DNA from 3 places in the Shewanella sp. 0m-8 genome. Region 2 is predicted to be linked to each of the others. Evidence: predicted binding sites of a transcription regulator. Region 2 holds the regulator's gene; each other region holds the start of a gene.
What was found. Region 2 encodes NrdR, which represses ribonucleotide reductase genes. Its sites were predicted from a motif close to AAACACNANATNTNGTGTTT; they were not measured.
Positions count from the first base shown of each region.

Region 1: a site for NrdR is predicted at 7,498-7,517, ahead of nrdD (anaerobic ribonucleoside-triphosphate reductase). Genes of this name have one in related genera too.
Region 3: a site for NrdR is predicted at 7,362-7,381, ahead of nrdA (class 1a ribonucleoside-diphosphate reductase subunit alpha). Genes of this name have one in related genera too.

Region 1 covers NZ_JBRIMB010000045.1:26,146-36,135, reverse strand. The annotation lists gene ACVBIO_RS17315 (hypothetical protein) at 100-501, opposite strand; gene ACVBIO_RS17310 (M48 metallopeptidase family protein) at 643-1,149, opposite strand; gene ACVBIO_RS17305 (DUF3010 family protein) at 1,235-1,678, opposite strand; gene ACVBIO_RS17300 (DEAD/DEAH box helicase) at 1,975-3,321, opposite strand; gene rssA (patatin-like phospholipase RssA) at 3,648-4,625, shown strand; gene ACVBIO_RS17290 (NADP-dependent oxidoreductase) at 4,738-5,736, opposite strand; gene ACVBIO_RS17285 (MarR family winged helix-turn-helix transcriptional regulator) at 5,918-6,370, shown strand; gene ACVBIO_RS17280 (hypothetical protein) at 6,452-7,138, shown strand; gene nrdD (anaerobic ribonucleoside-triphosphate reductase) at 7,550-9,667, shown strand; gene ACVBIO_RS17270 (CD1375 family protein) at 9,683-9,907, shown strand.
Region 2 covers NZ_JBRIMB010000003.1:36,083-46,072, forward strand. The annotation lists gene recN (DNA repair protein RecN) at 1-764, shown strand, start outside; gene ACVBIO_RS02295 (phosphatidylglycerophosphatase A family protein) at 833-1,327, opposite strand; gene thiL (thiamine-phosphate kinase) at 1,327-2,286, opposite strand; gene nusB (transcription antitermination factor NusB) at 2,466-2,873, opposite strand; gene ribH (6,7-dimethyl-8-ribityllumazine synthase) at 2,888-3,364, opposite strand; gene ribBA (bifunctional 3,4-dihydroxy-2-butanone-4-phosphate synthase/GTP cyclohydrolase II) at 3,510-4,613, opposite strand; gene ACVBIO_RS02320 (riboflavin synthase) at 4,763-5,428, opposite strand; gene ribD (bifunctional diaminohydroxyphosphoribosylaminopyrimidine deaminase/5-amino-6-(5-phosphoribosylamino)uracil reductase RibD) at 5,432-6,553, opposite strand; gene nrdR (transcriptional regulator NrdR) at 6,622-7,071, opposite strand; gene glyA (serine hydroxymethyltransferase) at 7,220-8,476, opposite strand; gene ettA (energy-dependent translational throttle protein EttA) at 8,756-9,990, shown strand, end outside.
Region 3 covers NZ_JBRIMB010000042.1:14,849-24,838, reverse strand. The annotation lists gene ACVBIO_RS16720 (oxidoreductase) at 1-1,161, shown strand, start outside; gene ACVBIO_RS16715 (NirD/YgiW/YdeI family stress tolerance protein) at 1,760-2,122, shown strand; gene ACVBIO_RS16710 (hypothetical protein) at 2,239-3,126, opposite strand; gene yfaE (class I ribonucleotide reductase maintenance protein YfaE) at 3,370-3,753, opposite strand; gene nrdB (class Ia ribonucleoside-diphosphate reductase subunit beta) at 3,722-4,852, opposite strand; gene nrdA (class 1a ribonucleoside-diphosphate reductase subunit alpha) at 4,924-7,212, opposite strand; gene ACVBIO_RS16690 (HAD family hydrolase) at 7,671-8,348, opposite strand; gene ubiG (bifunctional 2-polyprenyl-6-hydroxyphenol methylase/3-demethylubiquinol 3-O-methyltransferase UbiG) at 8,341-9,051, opposite strand; gene gyrA (DNA gyrase subunit A) at 9,343-9,990, shown strand, end outside.

The DNA of each region.
Region 1 (9,990 bases), on a different contig from region 2:
CCGCTGCAGGCGATTGATAACCGCTAAATTACCTGTTCAAAGGAGCTACTTAGTAACGCCAACACAAAAATGTAATCAGCCTTCATTCGAAGGGCATATCTAGGCTTGCTTACGTTGCTGGACTTTAATCGCACATAAGCAGGCTTTGCCGCGAAGTGCAGGACAACTTTTACAGGGCTGGCTCTTATGGGGGCGATACAAGTGTGCTTGAGTAACAGCTTGCTGGTGGGTATTTAGCTTGGGCAGCATGGACGCAATAAGCAATTCATCATTGGCTGGCGTGAGCTTAGTGTAAACGGCGAATTTGCTAATACTTGTTTCAATGCGCTTAAGTTTTAGCTGGTACTTGATGATTTTTAAGCGTGCTTTACAAAGCTTTGCGGCACGTTTTTTTAGCGAGATCTCGCTGTCTTTAAGCTTTGAGTAATGGCTGAGCTTTAGCTGATATTTAGCCAGTTTTCGGCGACATTTCTGCTGTTTGTTGATTAAATCATCACTCATTCTCGTCTCTCATCACGGTTCGCCAAACTATTCGAAATGTTTAAGCACTTGATTAACTAGAGTGTAATTGAATTTTGATTAAATGAAAATCATTATCGTTAACGATTTTCATTTAGTTTCACGCTATGTGGATGTGTGCCATTAAGTGTAGGGGTTTTGCTTCGCGTCGATTAAGGTGAGTAGCAATCTTAGTTCAAACTCAAGTTGGTGATAGTCGCCGTCCATATGGCAGCAAAGCTGATAAAAGGCTTTGTTATGATCTTTCTCTTTTAAATGGGCAAGCTCATGTACAACAACCATTCGCAGTAAGCCTTCTGGTACTTTTTTAAGCCGAGAAGAGATGCGAATTTCATTCTTAGCTTTTATTTTTGCCCCTTGTTTACGAGCGACGTAAGAATGTAATCCTAGGGCTTGATGACTTAGGGAGATTTTATCATCGAAGATAACTTTCGATAAGGGCTGAGATTTACGCAGATATTGGTTCTTAATCGCAATAGTATAGTCATACAGGGCTTTGTCAGTGCGTACCGAGTGGATCGCTGGATGACGTTTAAGGAGGAACTCACCGAGTTTATCTTGAGCGAGTAATTGGCCTACTTGAGCTTGGATTTCGCTTGAGTAACCTGCGAGGTAAGTTAGTTTTTGCATGCTTTACTTATATTCGAGGACGAGACTGTGGAGATAAAAAAAAGGGCGCTCTGAGTGCGCCCATTAGGATTGACTTCGATAGTGCTTATTCTTCGTCAGTCTTGTAAATCGTCATATTATGGAATGCATAAGCTGCTTCAAATGCACTCTTTTGGAAACGCTTAAGCTCAAGGCCTTCGAAATCTACCTGAGGTGGATTGCGTTTTAACTGCTCTTTGATAGCAACAGGTGACACTAATGTCACGTTGACTGGCAGTATTTGAATAAGGGCTTCTAATTTAAAGCTAGTTACGCTGCCAGCGCCTTTGCCTTTTTGCTCACGTTCGATAATGACGATTTCATCGACTTTGTAGTCTTCAATCAACTTACCAAAAGCAAAGTGAAAATCACGCATGGTTTCAGCATTTTCTGAGTTTGAAATCGCGAACGACTTTTGACGGCAATCCGGCACGTTATACGTTTCGCCTTCATAACTTAATAAACTGATGATGGCTTCGCCACCTTTTAACTCTACGCCACAAACTCTCATGATAAACCTTAAAAAAACAATATTGGGCATATTGTAGCGCTATTTATCGAAACGGTCAGCGTTTTAATGAGGTTTATGCTGCGATTAAATGACTTTTAGTCACTCTAGTAGTCTCAGAATTGCGAACAGAATGTGCTTTGCTGAAAACAGCTATTTTAAACGTGATGTTGAAGGGCGGGATTGACTATGTTGGATCAAAAAAGCCGCAGTGATAATCATCAATGCGGCTTTTTTAGCTTAAATGAATTGCGAACGGTTTAGCACCATCAGAGTGCTAAACATCAAGATAAGCAAATTTAGTCTTCAGGCGTATCTTGTAGCTTAGATTTTGGTTTTCTAAGCATTGGTGCATCGCCTATGTCTACGCCAGTGGCAAAACGTCTATCGCGATTAGCTGCAGCTTTGGCTGTCGACTTTCTCTTAGCTGTGGCGGCTTTCTTTTTCGCTGTTGCAGCAGGCTTTGCTTTAGACGTTTTTACTGCCTTAGCCTTTAAGCCACTGAACTTAGCTTTAAGGCCGTCAAGCTCGCTGAAGCTAAAGGTCTTATTTAGGAAGGTTTGTACTTGAGTAAAGTTAACCCAGTCTTTAGGTCCAACAAGCGAAATAGCATCGCCTTTAGCGCCAGCACGGCCAGTACGGCCAATACGGTGAACATATTCTTCAGCAAACTTAGGCATATCAAAGTTAATCACTAATGATACGTTTAATAGATCCAGTCCACGAGATGCTACATCTGTCGTCACCAAAATTTGCTGCAAGCCACGGCTAAACTCATCCATGATTTGGTTACGCGCGTTTTGTTTTAGTTCGCCGCTTAACGATGCGGTTTTAAAACCTTCAGCCGCTAACTTTGTCGCTAAACGGTCAGTATCTTGTCTTGTGGCAGTAAAGATGATGATCTGCTTTTGCTGCTCTTCTTTTAGAATACGAGTCAAAATAGCTTCTTTATGATCTAAGTGATCACATAAGAAGATACGTTGAGTAATATCTTTGTGTTCTAAGTTACTGGCACCAATTGCGACATGCTCTGGGAACTTCAATAGCTCGTTGGCAATGTCGTTTACATCGCCGTGATCTAAGGTGGCAGAAAACATTAAGGTTTGACGGCGCTTATGGTCTGCCGCGTTGTTAATTTGCTTCAACTGCTCAGCAAAGCCCAGATCTAGCATGCGGTCAGCTTCATCTAAAATCAGCAGTTCAAGGCCGTTAAGGTGAAGATGATGTTGTTTTAGGTGGTCAGCTAAACGGCCTGGTGTTGCCACAACAAAATGTGGATCACGGGCTAAGGCTTTAGCTTGGTCATTAAAGTTCTCACCACCTAAGATTTTGGTTGCCTTGAACTGGGTATTGGCAACTAATAATCGCAGCTGGCTGTACACTTGAGTGGCAAGCTCTCGGGTCGGTAATAGAATGACCACGCGAGGATCACGTTTACTCAATGCTTTACACGAAATCAGTCTTTGCATCGCTGGCAACAAAAAGGCTAATGTTTTACCTGAGCCTGTTTTAGACGACGCCATTAAATCTTTGCCTGCAAGGGCGACAGGAATGGCTTGCTCCTGGATCTCTGTTGGGGTGTCAATGCCCATGTGCTTAAGACTTTGTAACAGACGTTGATCCAGTGCGAAATCGGTAAATTGCAAAGGTGTACTCCTTAAATGATACGACCGCACATTATAACCTACAGATTTACCAATGCGCTACGAATACCCGTCAACTTTGTTCTTCAAGTGGAGAGATTTCTGCTAAAATGCTTAGCCTTCTAGGAATAACCTTCGTCTAGTGTCGCCGATTAACCATTTTCTCAGTTGACTATACGATGGGTGTTATCTAGTACAAATTGATTAAGTACTTATCTAGCTTGACGTAAATTTTAGTGACGTCGAGTGATGTTTACAAGTTGATAGCAGGCGCTTTGGCATTGAGTTGAAGCGTCTAGTTTCAAGCTGACCTATGGAGTTATTTTAACGTGTCTACAAACAAACAATCAGTACGAATAGGTTTAGCGTTAGGTAGCGGAGCTGCAAAAGGTTGGGCGCATATTGGTGTACTTAACGGTCTAGCCAAAATGGGGATCTATCCCGATAAAATTGCAGGCTGCTCAATTGGAGCCTTAGTTGGCGCAGCTTACGCCAATGACCATTTAGAAGAGCTTGAGAGCTGGGTGCGCAGTTTTAGCAGCTGGGATGTACTTGGGCTGATGGATATCAGTTGGGGCCGTGGTGGTCTTATTGGTGGCGAGCGTGTGTTTGATGTGTTGCAGCAGCGTATTGGCGACCTGCAAATTGAAGACTTAAAAAAGCCGTTTGCTGCCGTTGCAACTGACCTTTATTCTGGTCAAGAAATTTGGTTTAGAGAAGGGGACTTAAGGCATGCCGTTCGAGCATCTTGTTCTATGCCGGGTATTTTGCCTCCTGTTAAAGTTGGCGAACGTTGGTTAGTCGATGGTGCTGTTGTTAACCCCGTGCCCGTTTCGGTGAGCCGCGCGATGGGCGTAGATCTCGTTATTGCAGTCGATCTGCATGGGCTTCGCCGTGGTCGTATGCAAGTTTTACCCATTAATATGAAAAGCAATAAGCCGACAGTGGAAGAAGAGCAAGAGGCGGAGCAGCATCAAGATAAAGGCTTTACCGATCTGTTAGCTCGTGGGCGTGGTTATATCTCCGGCTTAACCGATAAGTTTTCATTAGGGAGTAAGGGCGGTGCAGCGCATAATCCTAACCCTGGTATGCTAGCAGTCATGCAGCAATCGATGGAAATTTTAGAAGGGCGTCATAAGCGAGCGCGTTTGATGGGCGATCCACCGGATATCTGTATCGTGCCAGATATGGGCAACATAGGCACCATGGAGTTCCATCGAGCGGAAGAAGCGATTGCTGCTGGTGAAGCTGCTGTCGAAAAGGTGGCCCATTTGATTGAAGCTGCTTTGGTACAGCACGGGGGCTAATAGCCTTTGGTGCTAAAGTAAAAGAAATAAAAAAGGCGCTGTTAGCGCCTTTTTTGTGACATTTTCATCAGTATTTGTTCTCAGTTTCATTTCGCTTTATTGACCAAAAGCGTTAAGCGAGTTTAACAACCATTTTCCCGCGATTTTTGCCTTCAAACAAGCCAATAAAGGCATCTGGCGCATTGTCTAAACCTTCATATATCGTTTGCTCAGCTTGCACCTTACCTTCTGCTAGCCATTTACCCATTTGCGCAGCGAAGTCGCCGTAGTGCTCCCAGTGCTCAAATACGATAAAACCTTCAATCTTTAGCTTCTTTATGATGATTTGCGCTAGGTTACTAGGTCCTGGTGTCGGCACTGTATCATTGTATTGGGCAATCATACCGCATACCGCAATTCGGCCATGATCTTTCATATGGTTAAGTGCTGCAAAGAGGTGCTCACCGCCCACATTTTCAAAATAGACGTCAATTCCTTCAGGTGCAGCCAGACCAAGAGCGGCATCTAAATCACCACAGGTTTTATAGTTAATGACAGCGTCAACACCTAAGCTTTTAAGGTACTCGGCTTTTTCATCTGAACCGACAGAGGCAACAACACGTGCGCCCATCAGTTTACCTATTTGCACCGCTACGCTGCCTACCGCGCCAGATGCAGCTGATACAAAGAGTGTTTCACCCTGTTTTAGCGCTGCAATACGATTAAGGCCCGTCCAAGCTGTCATACCAGGCATGCCTAAGACACCAAGAAAATGCGACTCACAAATAGGTGTATCAGGCAGGCGAGTTATCTCTGTGCCGTCGGTGATAAAATGGCTGCGCCAGCCAAACATGCTGTTAACTTTGCTGCCAACAGGAAAGTCAGGGTGTTGTGATTCAATGACCTCACCAATCGCTCCCCCTTCTAATGCTTTACCCAGCTCAAAAGGTGCAATATAGCTCTTTCTGTCAATCATGCGTCCACGCATATAGGGGTCGACAGACATCCAAAGATTTTTCACCAGAAATTCACCAGGCTTAATAGCAGCTAGAGTGAGTTCTGCTTGGTTAAAGTTGTCAGTTGTTGGCATGCCTTCAGGGCGAGACTTAAGTTGAATGATTTGAGATTTCATATCTTTCCTTTATTTTTATTTGCGCGCAAAGTAATTGAATGCATCATAGTAAAGCTTTATACATTTTGCAAATGCTTTGCGCGCAAAATAATTGCTCGCAAATAAAAGTGGTGTAAGCTAGTTTTGACACCTGATGTGAGTTAAAATTAGTAAAATTTTGACTTGCCTAAGTGTAGTAGCAGTGACCAACAACGACTCAAACGACACGTCTAACAATTGTCTTTCTGATAACGTCTGCTTTGCGCTCTATACGGCTAACAACGCCTTAATGAGAGCTTACCGTCCGTTATTGGAGCAATATGAGCTGACATACCCACAATATTTAGTCATGCAGTCATTATGGCTACAAGACAGAGTAAGCTTGACGCTGGTATCACAATCGACCCGGCTCGATATGGGGACGTTGACCCCTATCGTTAAGCGACTTGAGACTAAAGGTTTTCTAAAGCGACTGGCCGATGAAACCGATGAGCGTAAAAAGGTGATAGCGTTAACCGATGCCGGTCATAGCCTTAAGCTTGAAGCCTTGGCGCTCAAACAAACCTTGTTAGCAAAGGTTGATATGAATCCGGAGCAAGTTGAACAACTTAGAACGTTATGTTTGTCCTTAACCCAAGCGTTGACGCAAAAATGACCAGTTGATTTTCTAGTTAACAAGTCGGCACGTTAAATGCTTTAGAGATCCCTATACTCTCTTTACGCCGGCTTTTTGACGATGAATCCACTCAGCAGTATCAGCAATGCAGTTAATAGTAATGCTCAGGTATCAGACACTTATGGCGTTAATAGTGGCCAGTCAAATGTTGGCGGTGCTGGGGCTGTCGCTGCACTAGGAGCGACAGCGCCTCAAGCTGAAACGACGGAGCTGACAAAAAATGATAATACGCTGGTATTATCTGGCCGTGCAGAAAGAGCACAGAAAATCGAGGCGATGGCTAACGATTTCTTCAAAGGAGGCCAATTTACTTCGGCACAATTACCGTCCCTTATTCAACGTCTTTATCAAGATGGCATTCTCAGCGAAGGCCAGCTCAACCGATTATCTAATAGCGGTTTCGACATCCCGCCAGCAGAAGTGCAGCCTTTATCTGACTTTATTGATGAACAGCGCAGTACGTTAACCAATAGCGAACAAGACCGAGAGCTTGCCGAGCTGCTAGACAACGCGAAGTGGGTCATGGGGGCAATGGATGTATCGCAATCTCCTTTAGTTGCACAAAAGGCTAACCGGGTTTCGAGCCAAATTACTGACTTGTTACAATCTGAAAGGCCATTGACGGAAGTGCAACAGAACCAGTATCAAGGGTTGAAATCGTTGATGCAGCTCGCTGCAATGACTGGCGAACATCAGCAAGAAAATGGTCAGCTCAATAGCTACCTTGCATTAGCCAAAAGGCATTAGTATTTGTCTATGTGTGATTTTACTTTTGTAGTTGAGAATACATTTTGAGCTGGATTCTTTCTGCAAGAGAAGGATCAATTGCTACTTGTCGCTCGCCCTTTTTTAAAGCTTCCAATAAGTTGCGGCACACGTAATGAATAAAGAATTTTACCTGCCTATTTTTATCCACAATTTATACCTAAATTATACTGTCACTAGCCCGCTTCCATGAGTTCGTCAAGGCCATAATTTGAGATCAGTGGCTTTGTAGACAGAACTGTTTTCTTATTGTCTTCCTCTTTTAAAATGATGATCTGGATCAAAGTACTTATCGTTATTTTATAGCTTAATGCGCCACATATTGTGATTTATTGAAAAAGTAGCACTATATATAGTGTTGCTTTGATGAGCGAGCTGAAGAGGATTTATACAATGCCAGTGGTTATTAAACGGGATGGTTACCGTACGCCTTTTGACGAAACAAGGATTAAAGACGCCGTGATAGCAGCTGCTAACTCGGCAGGTATTGAGTGCGCTGAATATGCACAACAGATTGCGGAAAATGTGAGAGAAAGTGTTTCGCAGTTAGCAGAAGTTAATATCCATGATCTGCAAGACACCGTTGAAAACTTGCTCATGGAAGGGCCGTATAAATCTTTGGCGCGCGTTTACATCGAATACCGTCACGATAGAGATATCAATCGTGAAGTTAGCAGCCGCTTGAATAAAGAGATCCGTGGTTTAGTTGAGCAAAGCAATGCGGCTTTGTTGAATGAGAACGCTAATAAAGACTCTAAAGTGATCCCAACTCAGCGCGATCTGCTTGCGGGTATCGTGGCTAAGCACTATGCAAAATGCCACATTTTGCCTAAAGATGTCGTTGCCGCACATGAGTCTGGTGAGATCCACTACCACGATTTAGATTACGCGCCATTCTTCCCGATGTTTAACTGTATGCTTATTGATCTTAGCGGCATGTTAACTCAGGGCTTTAAGATGGGTAATGCTGAAATTGAAACCCCGAAGTCAATTTCTACCGCGACTGCAGTGACCGCACAAATTATTGCGCAAGTGGCAAGCCACATCTATGGCGGTACAACGATTAACCGTATCGATGAAGTATTGGCACCCTTTGTGGCGAAGAGTTACGACAAGCACTACCAGGTAGCGCTTAATTGGGGCATTACCGACGCAAAAGCGTTTGCCACTGCGCAAACTGAAAAAGAGTGTCACGATGCATTTCAGTCATTAGAGTATGAAGTTAACACGCTACATACTGCAAATGGTCAAACCCCATTTGTGACTTTTGGTTTCGGTTTAGGTACCTCTTGGGAATCACGCTTAATTCAGCAGTCTATGATGACAGTGCGTATTGCAGGTTTAGGTAAAAATCGTAAAACAGCGGTATTCCCAAAACTTGTTTTTGCTATTCGCGATGGCATTAACCATAAAACAGGCGATTGTAACTACGACATTAAGCAGTTGGCACTTAAGTGCGCTACCACGCGTATGTACCCAGATATTCTTAACTATGAACAAGTTGAGAAGGTGACAGGGTCATTTAAGACGCCGATGGGTTGCCGTAGTTTCTTAGGAACCTTTGAGCAAGATGGTGAGCTTGTGCATGAAGGCCGCAACAATTTAGGTGTTGTGAGTTTGAATTTGCCACGTATTGCGCTTGAAGCAAAAGGTGATGAAGCAGAGTTCTACCGTATTTTAGATGCGCGTTTAGCCATGTCTCGTAAGGCCTTGGACACTCGTATCTCTCGCCTTGAAGGTGTTAAAGCGCGCGTTGCCCCTATCCTATATATGGAAGGTGCGTGTGGTGTGCGTCTAAAAGCTGATGATGATGTTTCTGAGATCTTCAAAAATGGTCGTGCATCAATTTCATTAGGCTATATTGGTCTGCATGAAACTATTAATGCGCTTTATGGCACAGACGAGCATGTTTACGACAGCGAACTGCTACGTGAAAAAGCCATTGCGGTTATTAAGTACATGAAACAAGCCACCGACAGCTGGAAAGCAGAGTCTGGTTACGCATTCAGCCTGTACAGCACGCCAAGTGAGAACTTGTGTAGCCGCTTCTGTGCACTTGATACCAAGATATTTGGTGTGGTTGATGGCGTTACCGCAAAGGGTTACTACACAAACAGCTTCCATTTGGACGTTGAAAAACAAGTGAACCCTTACGATAAGATTGATTTTGAACAGCCATACCCAGAGATAGCGAACGGTGGTTTCATCTGTTATGGCGAATTCCCTAACATGCAAAATAACGTAGAAGCGTTAGAGAACGTATGGGATTACAGTTTTAGCAGAGTGCCATATTACGGCACTAACACCCCAATCGATGAGTGTTACGACTGTGGCTATACCGGTGAGTTTAGCTGTACCAGTAAAGGTTTTACGTGCCCTAAGTGTGGCAACCATGAACCAAGCCGTGTGTCTGTGACGCGTCGTGTATGTGGTTACTTAGGTAGCCCAGATGCAAGACCGTTTAACTATGGTAAGCAAGAAGAAGTTAAGCGCCGCGTTAAGCATTTATAATAAAGGGTGATAAATATGATGTTGTTTAAGTTATTCTCTCTGAAAAATGCTTGCAGTCTTGATGCTGATGAATGTCAGCAATTAAATCTTGCTTTGTCATCAAAAACAATTGAGGACATTCCTGAGGACTATAGAGAATTGGTTAAGGATTACTTGATACCTGCATTAAATATAAACTCTGTTGATCACAGTATTAAAGGGAAGCTTGATGAACTTTTAATACAATTACAAAACAGTTGATTATTTGGCAAGATATTGTATTTAAAGTAAATAGAGTGGCTGATACTTCTAAAGGTGTTAGCTAAACTAAAGGTGCTCTGTTC
Region 2 (9,990 bases):
ACTTAGAGCTGCGACTCTCAAAAGCTATGCAACTTGCGCGTAAACATCAAGTATCAGGTAACGAACTCTATAAACATCACCAAAGTCTATTAGATGAACTCATGGATTTAGGCTCTGATGACGACAAACTTGACGATATACGCGAGCAACTAAGAGCAAGCCAGGCAGCCTATTTACAGCATGCTAAAAAACTCAGTCAAAGCCGCAGCCGCTACGCTAAAGAGCTTGATAAGCAAGTGACTCAGTCTATCCATGAGCTCAACATGCCTAAGGGCAAGTTTACTATTGCGGTGAATTTTAACGAGGCTGTTGTTACGCCAACGGGTTGTGACAATATTGAATTTTTAGTTTCAACTAACCCTGGTCAGCCTCTGCAGCCAATTGCCAAAGTGGCATCGGGTGGTGAACTGTCACGTATTGGTTTAGGTATTCAGGTGATCACCGCTAAGAAGGTCTCAACTCCAACCTTGATTTTTGATGAGGTCGACGTCGGTATTTCAGGGCCGACAGCTGCCGTTGTTGGTCGTATGCTTAGAAGTCTTGGTGGATCAACACAGGTATTTTGTGTGACTCATTTGCCTCAGGTTGCAGGTAATGGCCATCAACATATGTTCGTTAATAAAAGCAGTAAGGCCGGCAAAACGGAGACCTCAATGGTGACGCTCGATAAAACTCAGCGCATTGAAGAGCTCGCACGTCTATTAGGTGGCGACACCATCACCAGCAATACTCTGGCGAACGCAAAGGAACTCCTGCTTAGCTAATCTCTTTTTTAGCGAGTAAAACAAAAATGCAGAGCTAAGCTCTGCATTTTTTATTCTTTAAACAGCTATCAAGCAAAGTAGTAAGCTAAACCTTGTAAACAAAGTAGCGAAAAAATACCCGCAAGCACATCGTCAATCATAATACCAAAACCGCCATGAACCTTAGCATCAAGCCAACGAATGGGCCATGGCTTTAAGATATCGAATAAACGAAACAGTAGAAAACCAATAGCCAACCACTGCCACCCTGCTGGTGCGGCAATCATGGTGATCAACAATCCGACTACCTCATCCCAAACAATCGCACCATGGTCATGCACGCCCATATCTTTTGATGCTTTATCACAGATGTAAAAACCCGCAAGCATACAGATAACAGTCAATCCGATATACCAAGGCAAACTCAAAGGTGCCATGAGTAAATAAAGTGGAATGGCAGCGATAGTGCCAAAAGTACCCGGCGCTTTTGCCGCGAGCCCAGAGCCAAATCCTAAAGCCAAAAAGTGGATAGGATTTTTTAATGAAAGCTTAGCTAGTACAGGATCTTTAGAGAGTAAATTCATTAGTTAAAGTGCTCAAAGCCCAAATTAATAGGTTCAAATGGCTGATTTCCACTAAGCAATTGTAATTGCCCGCCAGTACATACTTGTCCAATCTGGGTAAATTTCACACCCGATTCAACGAGTGATATCTCTAGCGCACCTTTTTGAGCTTCTGGAACGGTGAATAATAGCTCATAATCTTCACCACCGGTTAATGCATAGCTTAGTGCCATCTCAGCTGACGTATTACGTTTAAGCTGTGCAGACATTGGGATATTATCGACATTAATGATAGCGCCAACTTGTGAGCTTTTAAGCACATGTTGAATATCTGATATGAGTCCATCAGAGATATCAATGGCGCTTGAGGCAAGTGTGCGCAGTGATTGCCCAGCTAGCACCCGCGGAGTAGGCCTGTAATGACGGTTTATCAGATACGCTCTGTCATCGATGTTAGCCTCAGCTTTATTACGCAGAAGATCTAAGCCTAGTGCTGAGTCCCCTAGATTTCCTGTTACATAAATCCAATCACCATTTTTAGCACCACTACGAGTCAGCCCGCAGCCTCTAGGTACCTGACCATTAATAGTGATGGTGATAGAGCGTGGACCGCGTGTGGTGTCGCCACCGATAAGTGCGACACCATAATATTCTGCTATCTCAAACAAGCCCGCACTAAAGTCAGCGAGCCAAGCCTCATCAACCTCGGGTAAGGTCAGTGCTAAGGTCATCCAAGCAGGTTCTGCGCCCATTGACGCCAAATCAGATAAGTTTACTGCAAGCGACTTATAGCCAAGCTCTTTAGCTGGCATATCAGGGAAAAAGTGTACATTTTCAACTAAAGTGTCACACGAGATGGCAATAGACTTATTTTCTGCTGGCTTAACTATGGCGCAATCATCGCCAATACCAATAACAACGTCTTTGCGAGACTGAGCGCGCCCAGTAAAAAAACTTTCGATTAATTGAAATTCTTTCACAATACCAATCACAAATTAGAGGAAGGATTCAGGGATAAATAAGGTAAGTGTAAATCAGGCCGTCACGCTAGCAAAGATTAGGAATTACTGCGCTTTGCTCAGGTGGAAAATGCATGGACTGTTCTTATCCCACTGTCAGATCTAACAAAAACGGCATCCTAGGATGCCGTTTCTATTAACTATCTATTGCGTGCTACCAGCTTATCGAGAATGCCGTTAACAAACTTATGTCCATCTTCTGCGCCGAATGCTTTTGCAAGCTCGATAGCTTCGTTAATCGCTACCTTATAAGGCACATCCTTGCGGAATGTCAGTTCATAAGTTGCTAGACGTACAATCGCTTTTTCAACTGGGTCCACTTCATCAAGTGGACGAGTCAAGAATGGAGTGATTAACTCATCCAATTGACTCTTCTTTGTTGCAACGCCACCTAATAGCTCACGAAAGTAAGCGATATCGACGCCATCAATAACTTGTTCTGTTAGAAACTCATGCTCAACATCAGCAATATTGTTACCACTTAGCTGCCATGAGTAAATGGCCTGAACGGCTAAACGGCGGGCCTTACGGCGCTCTGAAGGCTTCATTAAATTGTCCTAAATTACAGCTGTTCTTCAAGTGCTTGCAGAACGTTAACCATTTCTAGCAGACCAAGTGCAGCTTCGCCGCCTTTGTTACCTGCTTTAGTACCCGAACGCTCAATAGCTTGTTCAATGGTATCTGTGGTTAAAACGCCAAATGCAACGGGAATATCAAACTCAAGTGCTACTTGAGCCAAACCTTTATTACATTCACCTGCAACAAAATCGAAATGAGGTGTACCACCACGGATAACCGCACCTAGTGCGATGATACCGTCAAATTTTCCGCTAGCCGCGACGCGGCGTGCAGCGAGTGGCAGTTCAACAGCGCCAGGCACTTTAACTACAGTGATATTGTCATCTGCAACTTGGCCAAAACGCTTAAGAGTGTCAACCGCGCCATCGAGTAAACTATCAACAAGAAAACTGTTAAAACGTGAAACTACGATCGCAACTTTGGCGTTTTTCGATTCGATATTACCTTGAACTACGTTCATTTATCTTACCTAAATTAGCTTAATTACCCAGCATAGGGACGGAAGAGGCGGTATGATACCACAGCACTCCGCACTGATCGCTATGCAATTAATAAGAAAAGTGTGAATTTAAGCCTCAGACTGACAATCAACCTGAGGCCAGCATTTATTCTGCAATATATTCAGTTACTTCTAAACCAAAGCCTGAAAGAGAATGATAGCGCTTTGGCGAGCTTAATAAACGCATCTTTGTTACGCCCACATCCGCAAGAATTTGTGAGCCTACACCCACTTGGCGAGACGTACCTTGCCATTGTGCAGCAACAGGTGTGCTACCGTTATCTTCAGCTTCAAAAGCTTTAACTTTGGCTAGAATATCGCTGCTGTGCTCATGATTACCCAATAACACCAACACGCCACCCTCATTGCTAATGCGCTCCATCGCTTTCTCTAATGGCCAGCTACGCTGCTGATCACGCTCTGAATGCAATAAATCATTGAAGGTGTTTTGTAGATGCACACGTACTAACGTGTTTTCGGTAACGTCGCCTTTAACTAATACATGATGCAACTGGTTATCGATTGTATCGCGGTAAGTCAGCATTTCAAACTCGCCAAAACGAGTTGGCAACTTACATTTCGCTTCACGAACAACACTGGTTTCTTTGGTGTTACGGTATTCGATAAGGTCGGCAATCGTGCCCATCTTCAAGCCATGCTTTTTCGCGAAGATTTCAAGATCAGGGCGACGGGCCATGGTGCCGTCATCATTAAGAATTTCAACAATGACCGATGATGCTTCAAAACCTGCTAGGCGCGCTAAATCACAGCCCGCTTCAGTGTGACCAGCACGAATAAGTACGCCACCTTCTTGCGCCATTAGCGGGAAGATGTGGCCAGGCTGCACGATATCCGATGGCTTTGCATCTTTACCCACCGCCGCAAGCACGGTTACTGCACGGTCTTGCGCCGAAATGCCCGTGGTTACGCCCTCGGCCGCTTCGATTGAAACGGTAAAGTTAGTCGAAAACTGGGCATTGTTGTTAGTGACCATCAAAGGTAAGTTAAGCTGCTGACAGCGCGCTTTAGTCAATGTTTGGCAGATAAGGCCACGGCCAAATGTCGCCATGAAATTCACAGCTTCAGGCGTCACCATGTCGGCAGCCATGATCAGATCGCCTTCATTTTCTCTGTCTTCGTCATCCATCAAGATCACCATCTTACCTAGACGAATATCTTCGATGATCTCTTCTATACTATGTAACGCCATGTTCAGACCTTTATTTTTCTCACTGTATTCTAAGTTACATGCGTCAATAACGATGAACTTAAACCAGTATCTAATGTAATGATTATTCTTGATTGTATATAGACTTGATTAAGACAAATTTAATCGTCAAATCCGCCTTAAGCCAGTCTTTATCGTAAAAAACCTGAGCGAGCTAACAATTCCATAGTCACTTCTGACTTGGGGCTGCTCTCTTGCTCTTGGGTGCCGTAACTCATTAGCCTTTCTAAATGACGGGCTATCAAGTCCACTTCAATATTAACGTTGTCGCCGGCCTTCAAATCCACTAAGGTCGTTTCACCTGCAGTGTGCGGTACTATGGTCAGCCTAAATCTATGCCCTTGCACTTCATTAACGGTTAAGCTCACACCATCGATTGTAATTGAACCTTTATGGGCGATATAGCGGCCCAGTTCTACAGGTGGTGTTAGCCAAAACTCAATCGCTTGGCCCCGAAACTGTCTGTCGTCCACATGGGCAATACCATCAACATGACCACTGACCATATGCCCACCTAAACGGGTTGTGGGGGTAACGGCTTTTTCAAGGTTAACGGCTTTTCCAACCTGATAATGAGAGAACCCCGTCAAATTGACTGTTTCGGCTGAAATATCTGCCACATAACCGTCGCTCATTAACTCAACAACGGTTAAACACACACCATTGGTAGCAATACTGTCGCCAAGTTTAACATCTGACAAATCCAGTTTTCCGCTGGCGACGGTTAAACGAATATCATCACCACGGCGCTGCACTTTTCTTAAGTGACCAACTGACTCAATAATCCCAGTAAACATAAACTAATTACTCACTCTTAACGTTAAGCGGGTGTCTTTACCCACTTTGCGCTCATCGATTAGGTTGAGGCGCGGTATGTCCATCATGGCTTGAAAATCATCTAGCGCGAGCAAATTACGCCCATGAGAGCCTAAGATTTTCATCGCTTGATACAGCACGATTTCATCTGCAAGCTCTTGGTTAACAAAGGCCCCTGCGAGTGTTGCCCCAGCTTCAACGAGTACTGAGTTACAACTCTCCCCCAATAAACCCAACAAGGCTTGCAGGTCAATACGAGAATCAACCGCGGGCAAAATTTGATGAGTCACATGAGCTGGCCAAGCTGCTTTCACATTCTCGGGGTACGCGATTGTCGACACCAACAAAGTAGGGCTTGTTGTGTTAAATAAGTTTAGCTCAGCGCCAAGGCGTGCTTGACTGTCTAATACTACCCGCAGTGGTTGATGAATTTCTGCTGGTGCTAACTGGTGTGCAAGCGAGCCTAATTCGCTATGACGCACATTGAGGCTCGGATCATCAGCAAGTATCGTCTCAACACCTGTGACCAATGCACAATGGCGCGCACGAAGCCGCTGAACGTCGCTGCGCGCTTCAGGTCCCGTTATCCATTTTGACACACCATTAGACAGCGCAGTCTTACCATCGATACTCGCAGCAAGCTTAACCGTGACCCACGGCAAGCCTTTCTCCATTCGCTTTAAAAAGCCTAGGTTAACTTGCTTCGCTTCTTCGGTCATCAAGCCCACATCGACTTGAATGCCAGCCTCTCGCAGCATGGCAATGCCACGACCAGACACTTGTGGATTGGGGTCGGTAACGGCAATGACAACACGGCTTACACCGTGCTCGATTAATGCTTTAGCACAAGGAGGCGTACGGCCATAGTGGCTGCAAGGTTCTAGCGTGACATAGGCGGTAGCCCCTTTGGCATCGATTCCAGCCATATTTAAGGCGTAAACTTCGGCGTGAGGACCGCCAGCACGAATATGGTAGCCTTCGCCAACAATTTCGCCATCTTTGACGATAACGCTGCCAACACAAGGATTGGGACGAGTGGTGTAAATGCCCTTTTGTGCCAATTCAATGGCCAGGCTCATCATTTGACTGTCTTCGATAGACCACATAATGGCGGCAATTCCGATTGTTCGATTATTTGAGGACTAAGCGGTTAGCTTAGCCCATGTAGCATAGGTTATTTTTGCAGTTTAGCGATTGCATCACCAAACTCTGAAACATCTTCAAAGGCACGATAGACAGAAGCAAAACGAATATAGGCAACTTTATCTAAGTTGACTAAGTGGTCCATCATCAGATTACCTATCATTTCTGATTTAACTTCACGCTCACCGGTCGCGCGTAAAGTCGATTTAATCTTAGTTAATGCCTGTTCAATTTGATCCATAGACACAGGTCTTTTCTCTACGGCTCTTAACATGCCACCACGTAATTTTTCTTCATCAAACGGCTGGCGACTGCCATCTTGTTTCACTACGCGAGGCATCACAAGCTCGGCACCTTCAAAGGTAGTAAAACGTTCATGGCATTGAACACACTCTCTACGTCGACGAACCTGATGGCCGTCAGCGACTAATCGCGAATCAATCACTTTTGTGTCAGTTGCGCTGCAAAATGGACAATGCATTTAGCCTCCGGTTAGAAATTAGGTAGTTTCACTCACTGAATTTAGCAAAACCTCAGAAAGTAGGCTCGAATCAAAAGTATGCTCGAATAATAACAAAAATGGCCGCATAAATGCGGCCATAGGAGTCTACCTGATTAAACGCTTAAGGTTAACCGTAAACAGGGAACTTAGCGCACAATTCCAGAACCTGACTCTTAACGCGTTCGCTAACGGCAAGATCTGAAATGTCATCTAAGATGTCACACATCCAGTTAGTTAACAGCACCGATTCTTCTTCACCAAATCCACGACGGGTAATTGCAGGTGAACCGATACGCAGACCAGAGGTCACAAATGGTGAGCGAGGGTCGTTTGGTACAGAGTTCTTGTTAACGGTAATGTTAGCATTGCCAAGAGCGGCATCAGCATCTTTACCTGTGATGTCCTTGCTGATTAAATCAAGCAAGAATAGGTGGTTTTCAGTACCACCAGATACCACATCATAGCCACGTTCAATGAACGTACGCGCCATCGCTTTAGCGTTAACAACCACTTGCTCTTGGTAAGTCGTGAACTCAGGGTCTAGTGCTTCTTTAAATGCAACGGCTTTAGCAGCAATAACGTGCATTAAAGGACCACCCTGGCCGCCAGGGAATACCGCAGAGTTTAGCTTTTTGTAGATATCTTCATCGTTAATCGCAGATAGAATCAAGCCGCCACGTGGGCCAGCCAGTGTCTTATGCGTTGTTGTTGTCACAACGTGAGCGTGTGGCATAGGGCTCGGGTAGATCCCCGCGGCAACTAAACCTGCAACATGCGCCATATCAACAAACAGGTATGCACCTACTTTATCAGCGATTTCACGGAATTTACCCCAATCAACAATGCCCGAATATGCGCTGAAACCCGCAATAATCATCTTAGGCTTGTGCTCAAAAGCAAGACGCTCAACTTCAGCGTAATCAATCTTACCTGTTGATTCATCGATACCGTACTGAACAGCATTGTATAGCTTGCCAGAGAAGCTCACATGAGAACCGTGAGTTAAGTGACCACCGTGGGCTAGGCTCATGCCTAAAACGGTATCACCACCTTGTAGCAATGCCATAAACACAGCTGCGTTTGCTTGTGAGCCAGAGTGTGGCTGAACGTTAGCGTATGTAGCGCCAAATAGCTCTTTAGCGCGCGAGATAGCTAATTCTTCAACGATATCTACATGCTCACAACCACCGTAGTAACGCTTACCTGGGTAACCTTCAGCGTACTTGTTAGTTAGCTGTGTACCTTGAGCTTCGATAACACGAGGACTAGTGTAGTTTTCTGAAGCAATGAGTTCGATGTGCTCTTCTTGACGACGCGTTTCATCTTCAATTGCTGCAAATAGTTGTGGATCGTAATCCGCGATATTCATATCTTTTTTCAGCATTACTCACTCCAGCTGTAAAATTCTTCTAGTAGGGTTGCGCGGTATGATACAGCGCATTCGATCACAATCCCAGTATTTACAACATGAAATTACTTGCATTTCTAGATGAGAGAGTTTCGTAAAAAGCACTAATCGGTATAAATAACCACCAATACCTAGCTAACAGATTTATGCGTTAACTGTGAATGAAACTGCTCGAATTCAGATTTAAGTTCTGTATCGAATCAAGTAGAATTGCCGCCAATCAACGTAGAAAAAATACAATCAAAGAGAAATAACATGGCTCAATTTGTATATAGCATGCTTAGAGTGGGCAAGATTGTCCCGCCTAAAAAACAGATCTTAAAAGATATTTCATTAAGCTTTTTCCCTGGCGCAAAAATCGGTGTCTTAGGCTTAAACGGCTCAGGTAAATCCACCCTACTGCGCATTATGGCGGGCTTGGATACTGAAATTGAGGGCGAAGCGCGCCCAATGCAGGACCTAAAAATTGGTTACTTACCGCAGGAACCAAAACTTGATCCAAACCAAACTGTACGTGAAACGGTTGAAGAAGCCGTGGCCGAAGCCAAAAATGCACTGGTACGTTTAGACGAAGTTTATGCGCTTTATGCCGAGCCCGATGCTGACTTTGACGCCCTTGCTAAAGAGCAGGGCCAGTTAGAAGCCATTATTCAATCGCAAGATGCTCACAATCTGGATGTTGTGCTAGATCGCGCAGCGAACGCACTGCGTCTTCCTGATTGGGATGAGAAAATTGAAGTGCTTTCAGGTGGTGAACGCCGCCGTGTGGCAATTTGTCGCTTACTGCTTGAAAAGCCAGACATGCTGTTGCTCGACGAACCAACCAACCACTTGGATGCCGAATCGGTAGCCTGGTTAGAGCGCTTCTTACAAGAGTACACTGGTACCGTTGTGGCCATTACCCACGATAGATACTTCCTTGATAATGCCGCTGGTTGGATTTTAGAACTTGACCGTGGTGAAGGTATTCCATGGGAAGGTAACTACTCATCTTGGCTTGAGCAAAAAGATGCCCGTCTAACCCAAGAATCTGCCACAGAAAGCGCGCGTCAAAAAACAATTGCCAAAGAACTTGAATGGGTGCGCCAAGGGGCTAAAGGCCGTCAGTCTAAAGGTAAGGCGCGTATGGCTCGCTTTGAAGAGCTTAATACTAACGACTACCAAAAGCGTAACGAGACCAACGAGCTATTTATTCCACCAGGACCACGCTTAGGTGACAAGGTTATTGAAATCACTAACCTGACTAAATCTTATGGCGACCGTGTACTGATTGACGACTTGACTTTCTCAGTACCAAAAGGCGCTATCGTTGGTATTATCGGTGCTAACGGCGCGGGTAAATCAACGCTATTTAAGATGATTTCAGGTGCAGAGCAGCCAGACAGCGGCAGCGTTGAGTTAGGCGAATCTGTACAAATCGCTTCTGTTGAGCAATTCCGTGATTCAATGAATGACAAGAACACGGTTTGGCAAGAGATCTCTGATGGCCA
Region 3 (9,990 bases), on a different contig from region 2:
GCGACGAACCGTATTAACACACCAGAAATTGCAGAGCATATTATTTCATCCGGTCAGGCTGACATGGTATCAATGGCGCGCCCTTTCTTGGCCGATCCGGACTTTGTTAACAAAGCGGCGGCGAATACGCCTGAACTTATCAATACCTGTATTGGCTGTAATCAGGCTTGCCTTGATCATACCTTTGCGCTTAAGCGTGCAACGTGTTTAGTGAACCCTAGAGCCTGTTATGAAACTGAGCTTAATTTTACACCCGCTCAAAATAAGAAACGCATTGCAGTGATGGGCGCAGGACCTGCTGGAATGGCATTTTCTATCTACGCAGCAAGTCGTGGTCACGAGGTTGTTCTGTTTGAAGCTAAATCTGAAGTCGGTGGTCAATTCAACTTAGCACGTAAGATCCCTGGAAAAGAGGAGTTTAATGAAACCATTCGTTACTTCCTTAATCAGATTAAGCTGCATAAGGTTGAATTACGCTTAAACACTCGACTCGATGCCAGTGTGGTACGTGATGAGAAGTTTGATGAAATTGTTATTTCTTCAGGCGTGAAGCCAAGACCAATCGAGTTACCCGGTTTTGATAGCCCTAAAGTGGTTGATTATCAGAAAGTACTCAATGGTGAAGTGCAGATTGGCCAGAAAGTCGCACTTATCGGTGCGGGTGGAATTGGCTTTGATATGGCGCATTACTTGTGTGAGTCAGAATCTTCAACCCTCGATTTAAACCGTTGGTTAAAACAATGGGGCATAGATAAAGACTATAAAGAGCCCGGTGGTTTGACAGAGCCCGTTCCTGAAACTGAGCATAGAGAAGTGTATTTACTGCAGCGTAAAGCGACCAAGATGGGCAAGGGGCTAGGTAAAACGACTGGTTGGATCCATCGCTCTGTACTTAAACAGCACGAGGTGTCGATGAAAACCGGTGTCAGTTACGAGAAGTTTGACGACCAAGGTCTACATATCAAAATTGATGGGCAAGACGAGGTGCTTGATGTCGATAATGTCATCTTATGTGCAGGGCAAGTGTCAAACACTGAACTCGTCGATGAGATGAAGTCCACCGGTATTCCCGTACACCTTATTGGTGGTGTAGATGTTGCTGCAGAACTGGATGCCAAGCGAGCTATTCGTCAAGGCGCAGAGCTTGCTATTGCGCTGTAATACCTAAGTCAATGGCTAATCAAAAAACCTGCTTACGCTTAATGCGTTAGCAGGTTTTTTATTACAGTTTCAACCACATGTCTTGGGGCGCCTTATCTTTGGTTATTAACTGATTGATATGTTGTTTAAAAATCCAGAACTCGCCGTTTACAGCCATAAATGTTTTTCTGCTGTATTTTGCTATAAATGAAATAAAAACAGTGAATTAGTCCTATTTTAAAGTCAGAATTCACACTTACTTCACGACCTCCAAGCTATGCTATTGAATAAAAGTCAGCAGTAGAAGTTACATGTACTATAGTATTGATTACTAATGATAACGATAGATATAGGCTAATGTTGCCAAATGAAAAGTGATCTGGTTTGTTTAAAATCGTTTTGGCTATAAATCGCAGATCTTGAGTCTAGTTGAGTCTAGTTGAGTCGAGTTTTGAGACTAGCGTGCGCGATTTCGTCATTTTGAAGCACAACTAAGTAGACCTAATCAACTTACTTGCAAAAGGTTGAGTGCAAGGTAGTTCATCATGGACTTCGTTTGCGTGACTTAAAGCAATTCAATATAAAAGTGTTAATTACCGAACCATAGGGGAATTCTTTCATGAAAAAAGTACTACTAATGAGCGCACTGATATTTGCATCATCAAGTGTTTTCGCAGCCCAAACAAGTGATCCAAAGGGCGGATTTATTGGCCCGAGTAATGTCAGCGTGAAGACAGTCGCTGTTGCTTTAGGCGCCAAGGATGACACTCCAGTAATATTAACGGGTTATATCGTGGCAAGTTTGGGAGATGAAGCTTACAAATTTAAGGATGATACAGGGGAAGTCATCGTTGAGATTGACGATCGTGACTGGAATGGCGTTGAAGCGACGCCTGAAACTAAGGTTGTCCTTGAAGGTGAGGTTGACAGCAGTTGGTCTTACACACAAATTGATGTGGACTCGGTTAAATTAGCAAAATAGAGTTGAGTACAACGCTAACACCCAATTAGACCAGTAGTACTTACTACTGGTCTTTTTATTTTAAAGCTTGATGTGATCTAGTGAAGCTCATGTTCAATACTAGGTTTTTAGAAGTACTAGAGCAGCTGTTGCTCCGTAAAGAGCACTTGCTGACAGTATGCTAGTCGGTGCCTTATGGCATCTAAGTACTGAGATGCTTGATTATCAACTAAATACCAAAAAGAGTTTGCTTGCTCTGGGGTTTGGTTGAAGAACATGAGCTCACAATCGAGTAGTTTTTCTTGGCTTGAATGGTGTAACCAGGTTTCGATGGGGCTTGTTGCTAAGTAGTTCAGTAAACAGAGGTTATCTGGCGTCGAGTTTTCATCTGCCACACTTGATTTAGACTGTGCCTGGTTATGTATTTTTTTGAGCAATAGAAAAGGGCAGTGAGCTATGTGGCGCTCCTTATGCTGCTCGTCGTTAAGGACCTGAACGGGCAATAGCTCCGGCTTGGGCAACATCAATTCAGGCCAGTCAAAACTTGCAAGTAAATCTAATGCAATACGACGTTCCCCTAACCAGTTGTGGACCATACAAGCTAAGTGTTCTTCACTTTGCATGGTCAATTGACGTTTAAGACTTGGCAATAACGACATACGTTTAACTGTTAATTGGCAAGAGAGCTTTGTCATTAGTACCGCGGTCACCAATCCTGTTGATGGCCAGCAGTGAAGCTCTTTTTCTAATGACTCTGCTGTTTCAATAAGCTGCTGTGTTAATAATGCCAGCTCAGTATCAGTAAAATGGCCTGAAACAACAAAGGGGCTCTTTGAGCCAACAAATGGACCGTTAGAGATATTGATCAGCGTACTGGTTATTGGATCTTGTTTGTCTTGAGGTGTTGTACCGTTAAAAATGAAGGTCGCTCCACTCGATGGGATCTCCCACTTTCCGTTTGCATTACCGATAATGGTGACTTTACTTAGTATGCTTAATAGCTTAGTAGGACTAACTGTCTGCATTCTCGCCTTCAGATTAAAATTTGTTTGCGCCTATAATACCAGTCAATTTAACAAAATAACCCAGCTGACCTTGATTGTTTAGCATTTGTATCGCCGCTAGCATGTGGTTATATAGCATTTATGTTGAAAGTAGAATGCACTATAAGCTGACATTTACAAACAACCAGTGTTGGTAGCGCTGTTAAGGCAGATATTAAAAGCCAAAAGGTATGAAGGAAGCTGTGACGAAGTGAAAAAGTGTAATTAAATTGCTTTTGTTGTCGGGGATTGTTGAGCTGGTGCACGTACAACGACTTCAGCCCCTTCGGCAGAGAGTACTAAATCGATATCTTCCTCTGGGATGCAGCAGCAAGGAAGACACTCATCTTGTTCCAGTGTAACAAGTGGTTCACGAAAGTAGCTAACCTTACCGCTTTTTACTTTAGTTTTACACTGTCCACAAAAGCCACTGCGACATTCAGAGAAGATTTTGACTTTCTTTAGCTCTAATGCTTCAAGCAAGCTGATGTGTTGCTCAGTAAACAGCAACACAGGCATGCCTTGAAGGCTCACAATCGGAGCCTTCTTAAAGCGAGCTTGACTAAAGTTTTGTGACTTAAAGGTCAAAGTCAGAGAACTCATCATCATCGATAGAAGAATCGATTTGGCCAACAAGATAAGAAGAGACTTCTACTTCTTGTGGGGCTACTTGTACTGAATCACTTTCTAACCAGTTCTTCATCCATGGAAGAGGGTTGGTTTGCTCTGGATATGGCGATGCAAAATTAACGGCTTTCATGCGCTCGTTGGTGATGTATTCAACATACTGGCACAGAATATGTTCGTTTAGCCCAATCATTGAACCATCTTTGAATAGGTATTTAGCCCACTCTTTTTCTTGCTCAGCGGCTTTGATAAAGATATCGATAGCCGTCTGCTCGCACTCTTTAGCGATTTCAGCCATTTCAGGGTCGTCTTTACCAGCGTGCATGATCTTCAAGATATGCTGAGTGCTGTTTAGATGCAGGGCTTCGTCACGAGCGATAAGACGAATGATTTTCGCATTACCTTCCATGACCTTACGCTCTGCAAATGCGAACGAGCAAGCAAAGCTGACATAAAAACGGATAGCTTCAAGTACGTTGACCGATACCATACATAGGTAAAGGGCTTTTTTGATTTCACGTTTAGTGACTTCAATGATCTCACCATCAATTTCGTGACTACCTTCGCCCAACAAATGATAAGCCTGGCTCAGCTTGATCAAGTGATCGTAGTAGTTAGCGATATCACTTGCGCGCTTTAAAATCTCATCATTTTCAACGATGTCATCAAACACAACTGAAGGATCGTTAACGATATTACGAATAATATGAGTGTAAGAGCGCGAGTGAATAGTCTCAGAAAATGACCAGGTTTCAATCCAAGTCTCTAGCTCAGGTAGTGATACCAATGGCAAGAAGGCAACGTTTGGCGAACGACCTTGGATTGAATCAAGTAGTGTTTGATACTTAAGGTTCGAGATGAAGATATGCTTTTCATGCTCTGGTAGTGCCGCGTAGTCGATTTTGTCACGGCTGACATCGACTTCTTCTGGACGCCAGAAGAACGAAAGCTGCTTTTCGATCAGCTTTTCAAAAACTTCATATTTCTGTTGATCATAACGCGCTACGTTAACTGACTGCCCAAGAAACATAGGCTCTAGCATTGCGTTGTTAGGAGTTTGACAAAATGTTGAATAGGCCATTTTTCTATCTTCCGATAATGGGGGCTAAGCCCCCTTAAATTAACGTTTAATACTAATGATTAACTCTTGGGTTAAATCTTACATGCGCCGCCAGCGCAACTGTCATCTTCTTTCTCAATGGCAGTGATATCGTCATGACTATCTGAAGCCCCATCACGAGTATTGTGATAGTAAAGTGTCTTCACACCATATTTGTAAGCGGTTAATAAGTCTTTCAATAGTACCTTCATGGGTACTCTGCCACCCTCAAATCGAGTCGGGTCGTAGTTAGTGTTAGCTGAAATAGACTGATCGACAAATTTCTGCATCAATCCTACCAACTGCAAATAACCATCGTTATTAGGCATTTGCCATAATAACTCGTAGCTATACTGATATTTTTCAAAGTCAGGTACAACTTGCTTTAGCTGGCCATCTTTACTCGCTTTAACACTAATTAAACCGCGTGGTGGCTCAATACCGTTAGTAGCGTTAGAGATCTGTGAAGAGGTCTCTGATGGCATTAGCGCTGACAGGGTAGAGTTACGTAGACCGTGTGTCTTGATCTCTTCACGTAATGTTTCCCAGTCTAGATGTAATGGCTCGTCGCAGATCTTATCTAGATCACGCTTGTAGGTATCAATCGGTAAAATACCCTTAGCATAAGTTGTTTCATGGAACGAGGGGCAAGCACCTTGTTCTTGAGCAAGCTTCATAGAGGCTTTCAATAAATAGAATTGAATCGCTTCAAAAGTCTTGTGGGTAATGCCGTTAGCAGAACCGTCTGAGTAACGTACGCCTTCTTTTGCTAGGTAATTAGCGAAGTTAATTACGCCAATACCCAGTGTGCGGCGGTTCATCGATGCTTTTTCAGCAGAGATGATTGGGTAGTCTTGATAATCAAGTAAGTTATCGAGTGCACGCACGGCAAGATCAGCTAGTGGCTCAAGCTCCTCTAACTTCTTAATAGCACCTAAGTTCAATGCTGATAGTGTACAAAGTGCAATCTCACCGTCTGGATCGTTAATGTTATTTAACGGTTTAGTTGGCAAGGCAATTTCAAGACACAAGTTAGACTGACGTACAGGCGCAACCTTAGAGTCAAATGGACTATGAGTATTGCAGTGGTCAACGTTTTGAATGTAGATCCGGCCAGTCGAAGCGCGCTCTTGCATCATTAATGAGAACAGCTCTACAGCTTTTATCTGTTTTTTACGAATGCTGCTATCAGCTTCATATTTAAGGTACAGACGTTCGAACTCTTCTTGATCTTCAAAGAATGCATCGTACATTCCAGGCACATCTGATGGGCTAAATAAGCTGATCATGCCGCCCTGAATTAGGCGCTGATACATCACCTTGTTGATTTGAACGCCGTAGTCTAAGTGACGAATACGGTTATCATCAACACCACGGTTATTCTTTAATACCAATAGTGATTCAACTTCAAGATGCCACATTGGATAGAATAGGGTCGCTGCACCACCACGTACGCCGCCTTGAGAACAAGACTTAACCGCTGTTTGGAAGTACTTATAAAATGGTAAGCAACCTGTGTGGAAAGCTTCACCACCGCGAATAGGGCTACCTAGTGCGCGAATACGGCCTGCATTGACACCAATACCAGCACGTTGAGATACATACTTAACAATTGACGATGAGGTCGCGTTAATTGAATCTAGGCTATCGCCACATTCAATTAGAACGCATGAACTGAACTGACGAGTTGGCGTACGTACACCTGCCATGATAGGTGTAGGTAGCGAAATTTTAAATAATGAAGTTGCATCATAAAAGTCTTTAACGTACTTAAGGCGCGTCTCTTTGGGATACTTTGCGAATAGGCAAGCTGCAACCAAGATATACAGGAACTGAGCACTTTCATAAATTTCGTGGCTAACACGGTTTTGTACAAGATACTTACCCTCAAGCTGCTTTACAGCGGCATAAGAGAAGTTCATGTCTCGCCAGTGATCGATATAGGTATCAAGAATTTCAATCTCTTCTTGAGAGTAATCTTCAAGAATGTGAGCATCGTACTTACCGAGCTCAACTAAATTGACCACGTGGTCATAAAGCTTAGGAGGTTCAAACTGGCCAAAGGCTTTCTTACGTAAATGGAACACAGCAAGACGTGCAGAAAGGAACTGATAATCAGGTGCTTCTGGTGAAATTAAGTCAGCTGCTGCTTTAATGATAGTCTCATGGATGGCTTCAGTTGCAATGCCGTCGAAAAATTGCAGGTGAGAACGGAGTTCTACTTCTGATACAGAGACATTATTAAGTCCCTTTGCCGCCCATTCAATAACGCGATGGATTTTGTCGAGATCGATAGTCTCACGTTCGCCACTACGCTTTGTGACTGTCATATTGCTATTCATTAAAGATAGACCTTGATTTTTATATTTATGAAAGTGACCAGTTCAGGTTCACCCTACGTTTCCCTGTAAACAAACAGTTTTTAACCGTAAAAACGGAGAGTTCCTTTTTGTTGACACAAACGACTAAATAGTGCCTGTTATTGTCACTCACACACAATATATGGTGTTTTGAGATTCAATAGCTACAAGATAGTGAGGTTATGGTATTTTTGCAAGTGGGAATTTATTGGACAAGTTGTGGATATCTTGGGGGTAATTGAACCTGTTAGTAATGGCTAACCCTTAAAGCTTGTTTTGATTTGATTTCCTCGGTGAAGAGTAATATTTGAGCAAATAAAAATGATCGATAAGATCGCTGCTAACTTGTGCGATCCTAACCGATCATTTGAGTACTTTTTTATGACGCTTAATAACTTAATTAACAAAGATTTTAAAGCAGCATATAAAGGGTGAATACGCTAGCGCTTATAGCAAAAAAAATCGGCTAAGCTGTCACCGTTTTCAAAACTTAAGTCAGCAGGCCAAAGACTCGGTTCGTCATCTGGTCCGATATACCCCCAGGCCGCTAAACCTGAGATCATATTCGCCGCCTTAGCAGCGATAAGATCACGTTCAGCATCGCCTAAATAAAGAATATGCTCAGGTAAAACCCTAAGCTGCTGTGCTGCTAACAGCATAGGAGCTGTATGGGGCTTTGAATGTTGAGTGGTATCGCCGCTGACCACAGCAGGCATTTTTGCTGTTAAACCGAGTTTATCTAGTAGAGGCCTTGCAAAGCGCGCTGGCTTGTTGGTGACGACCCCAAAGGGGATTGAAAGCTGGCTAAGCGTGTCCAGTAACCTATCTAACCCCTTAAATAAATCGCAATTATCTCCGTTGATCAGCTCATAATTGTCGAAAAGAGATTGCTGTAATGAAGGAATGCTTGCGTCATCAATGGCGGGGATGGCAGCTTTAATCATTGCGATACTGCCATGTGAGGCGCTCGCTCTAATGGCTTCAAATGGCACACGACTGTGACCATTCGCGGCTAAAGCCATATTAAGTGCCTCAATCATTTCTGGTGCCGTATCAGCGAGTGTGCCATCTAAATCAAATAGCACACCTTTAATAGTAAGTGCCTGTGCTTTAGTCATTTTTAACCGTAGCTATCATGTAGTTAACTTCAAGGCTCTTGGTGTATCTGAAGATGTCAGTAATAGGGTTATAGGTAATACCCACAGCATCTGTACAAAATAGCTCGGCGTTATCAGCCAAACCAATTAACTCTGATGGTTTGATAAATTTATTATGATCATGTGTGCCAACAGGCAACATCTTTAATAGGTATTCAGCACCTAGAATGGTTTCAACATAGGCACGGATGTTGCGGTTAATGGTTGAGAAAAACACAAAACCACCTGGTTTAACCATATCGGCGCAAGCTTGAATAACAGAGCTAGGGTCAGGAACATGCTCAAGCATTTCCATGCAAGTGACGACATCATAATGACCACGGTGTTGGTCTCTGTGTGCTTCAGCGGTATTTTTTACATAGTTAATCTCGACGCCTGTTTCTAGTGCGTGAAGTCTGGCGACATCAAGTGGTTCATCACCCATGTCTAGGCCAGTTACGTTAGCGCCAATTTTTGCCATGCTTTCAGACAAAATTCCGCCGCCACAGCCGACATCGAGAATTTGTTTACCAAAAATGCCGCCTGCTGTTTGGTCAATATAGTTAAGGCGAAGTGGATTTAAGTTATGCAGTGGCTTAAATTCGCCGTTAGGGTCCCACCAAGTGGCGGCCATTTTCTCAAACTTCGCGATCTCTTGTGGATCAACATTATTATGTGTTTGCACTTAAATTACCTCAGAGCGAAAAATCTGTCTTTGGGCCACATTATAATGAATAGCACCAAGAAACAAAGCAGTTATGAAGCTGTTTGTTACTTATTGAACAAACTGAACAATTAATGCGCCTATGTCTTGATTTTAATCAAGTGAATTAGCTTTTTTGGCTTATTTAAAATGAATCGATATTTGGGTCTAGCGCCATAAAATAACTGTGTTAGAATGCCAAATCACGTTTTCAAGCATAGCTATTCTAGGAAATAGGAATAGCACGCTAAATTTCAGGGGATCGAGCAGTTTATGACTGATCTGGCTTCATCTATAACACCAATTAATATTGAAGACGAATTAAAAAATTCATACTTAGATTACGCTATGAGCGTAATTGTTGGCCGTGCACTGCCTGACGTTCGTGACGGTTTAAAACCGGTACATCGCCGCGTATTATTCGCCATGAGCGAATTGAAAAACGACTGGAATAAGCCTTATAAAAAGTCTGCCCGTGTCGTAGGTGATGTAATCGGTAAATATCACCCACATGGTGATACAGCGGTATATGACACAATCGTTCGTTTGGCCCAGCCTTTCTCTATGCGCTATCCACTTATTGACGGTCAAGGTAACTTCGGTTCAGTTGACGGCGATGCGGCGGCAGCAATGCGTTATACCGAAATCCGTATGGACAAGGTGGCACATCAGCTTTTAGCCGATCTAGAGAAAGAGACCGTTGACTTTGTGCCAAACTACGATGGCACCGAGTTTATTCCTGCTGTTTTACCTACACGGATCCCAACACTGCTGGTGAACGGTTCGTCAGGTATTGCTGTTGGTATGGCAACGAACATTCCTCCGCATAACATAAGCGAAGTGATTGCTGGTTGCTTAGCGCTAATCGAAGATCCTGCCTTATCTATTGAACAGCTGATGGACTACATTCCGGGTCCTGAC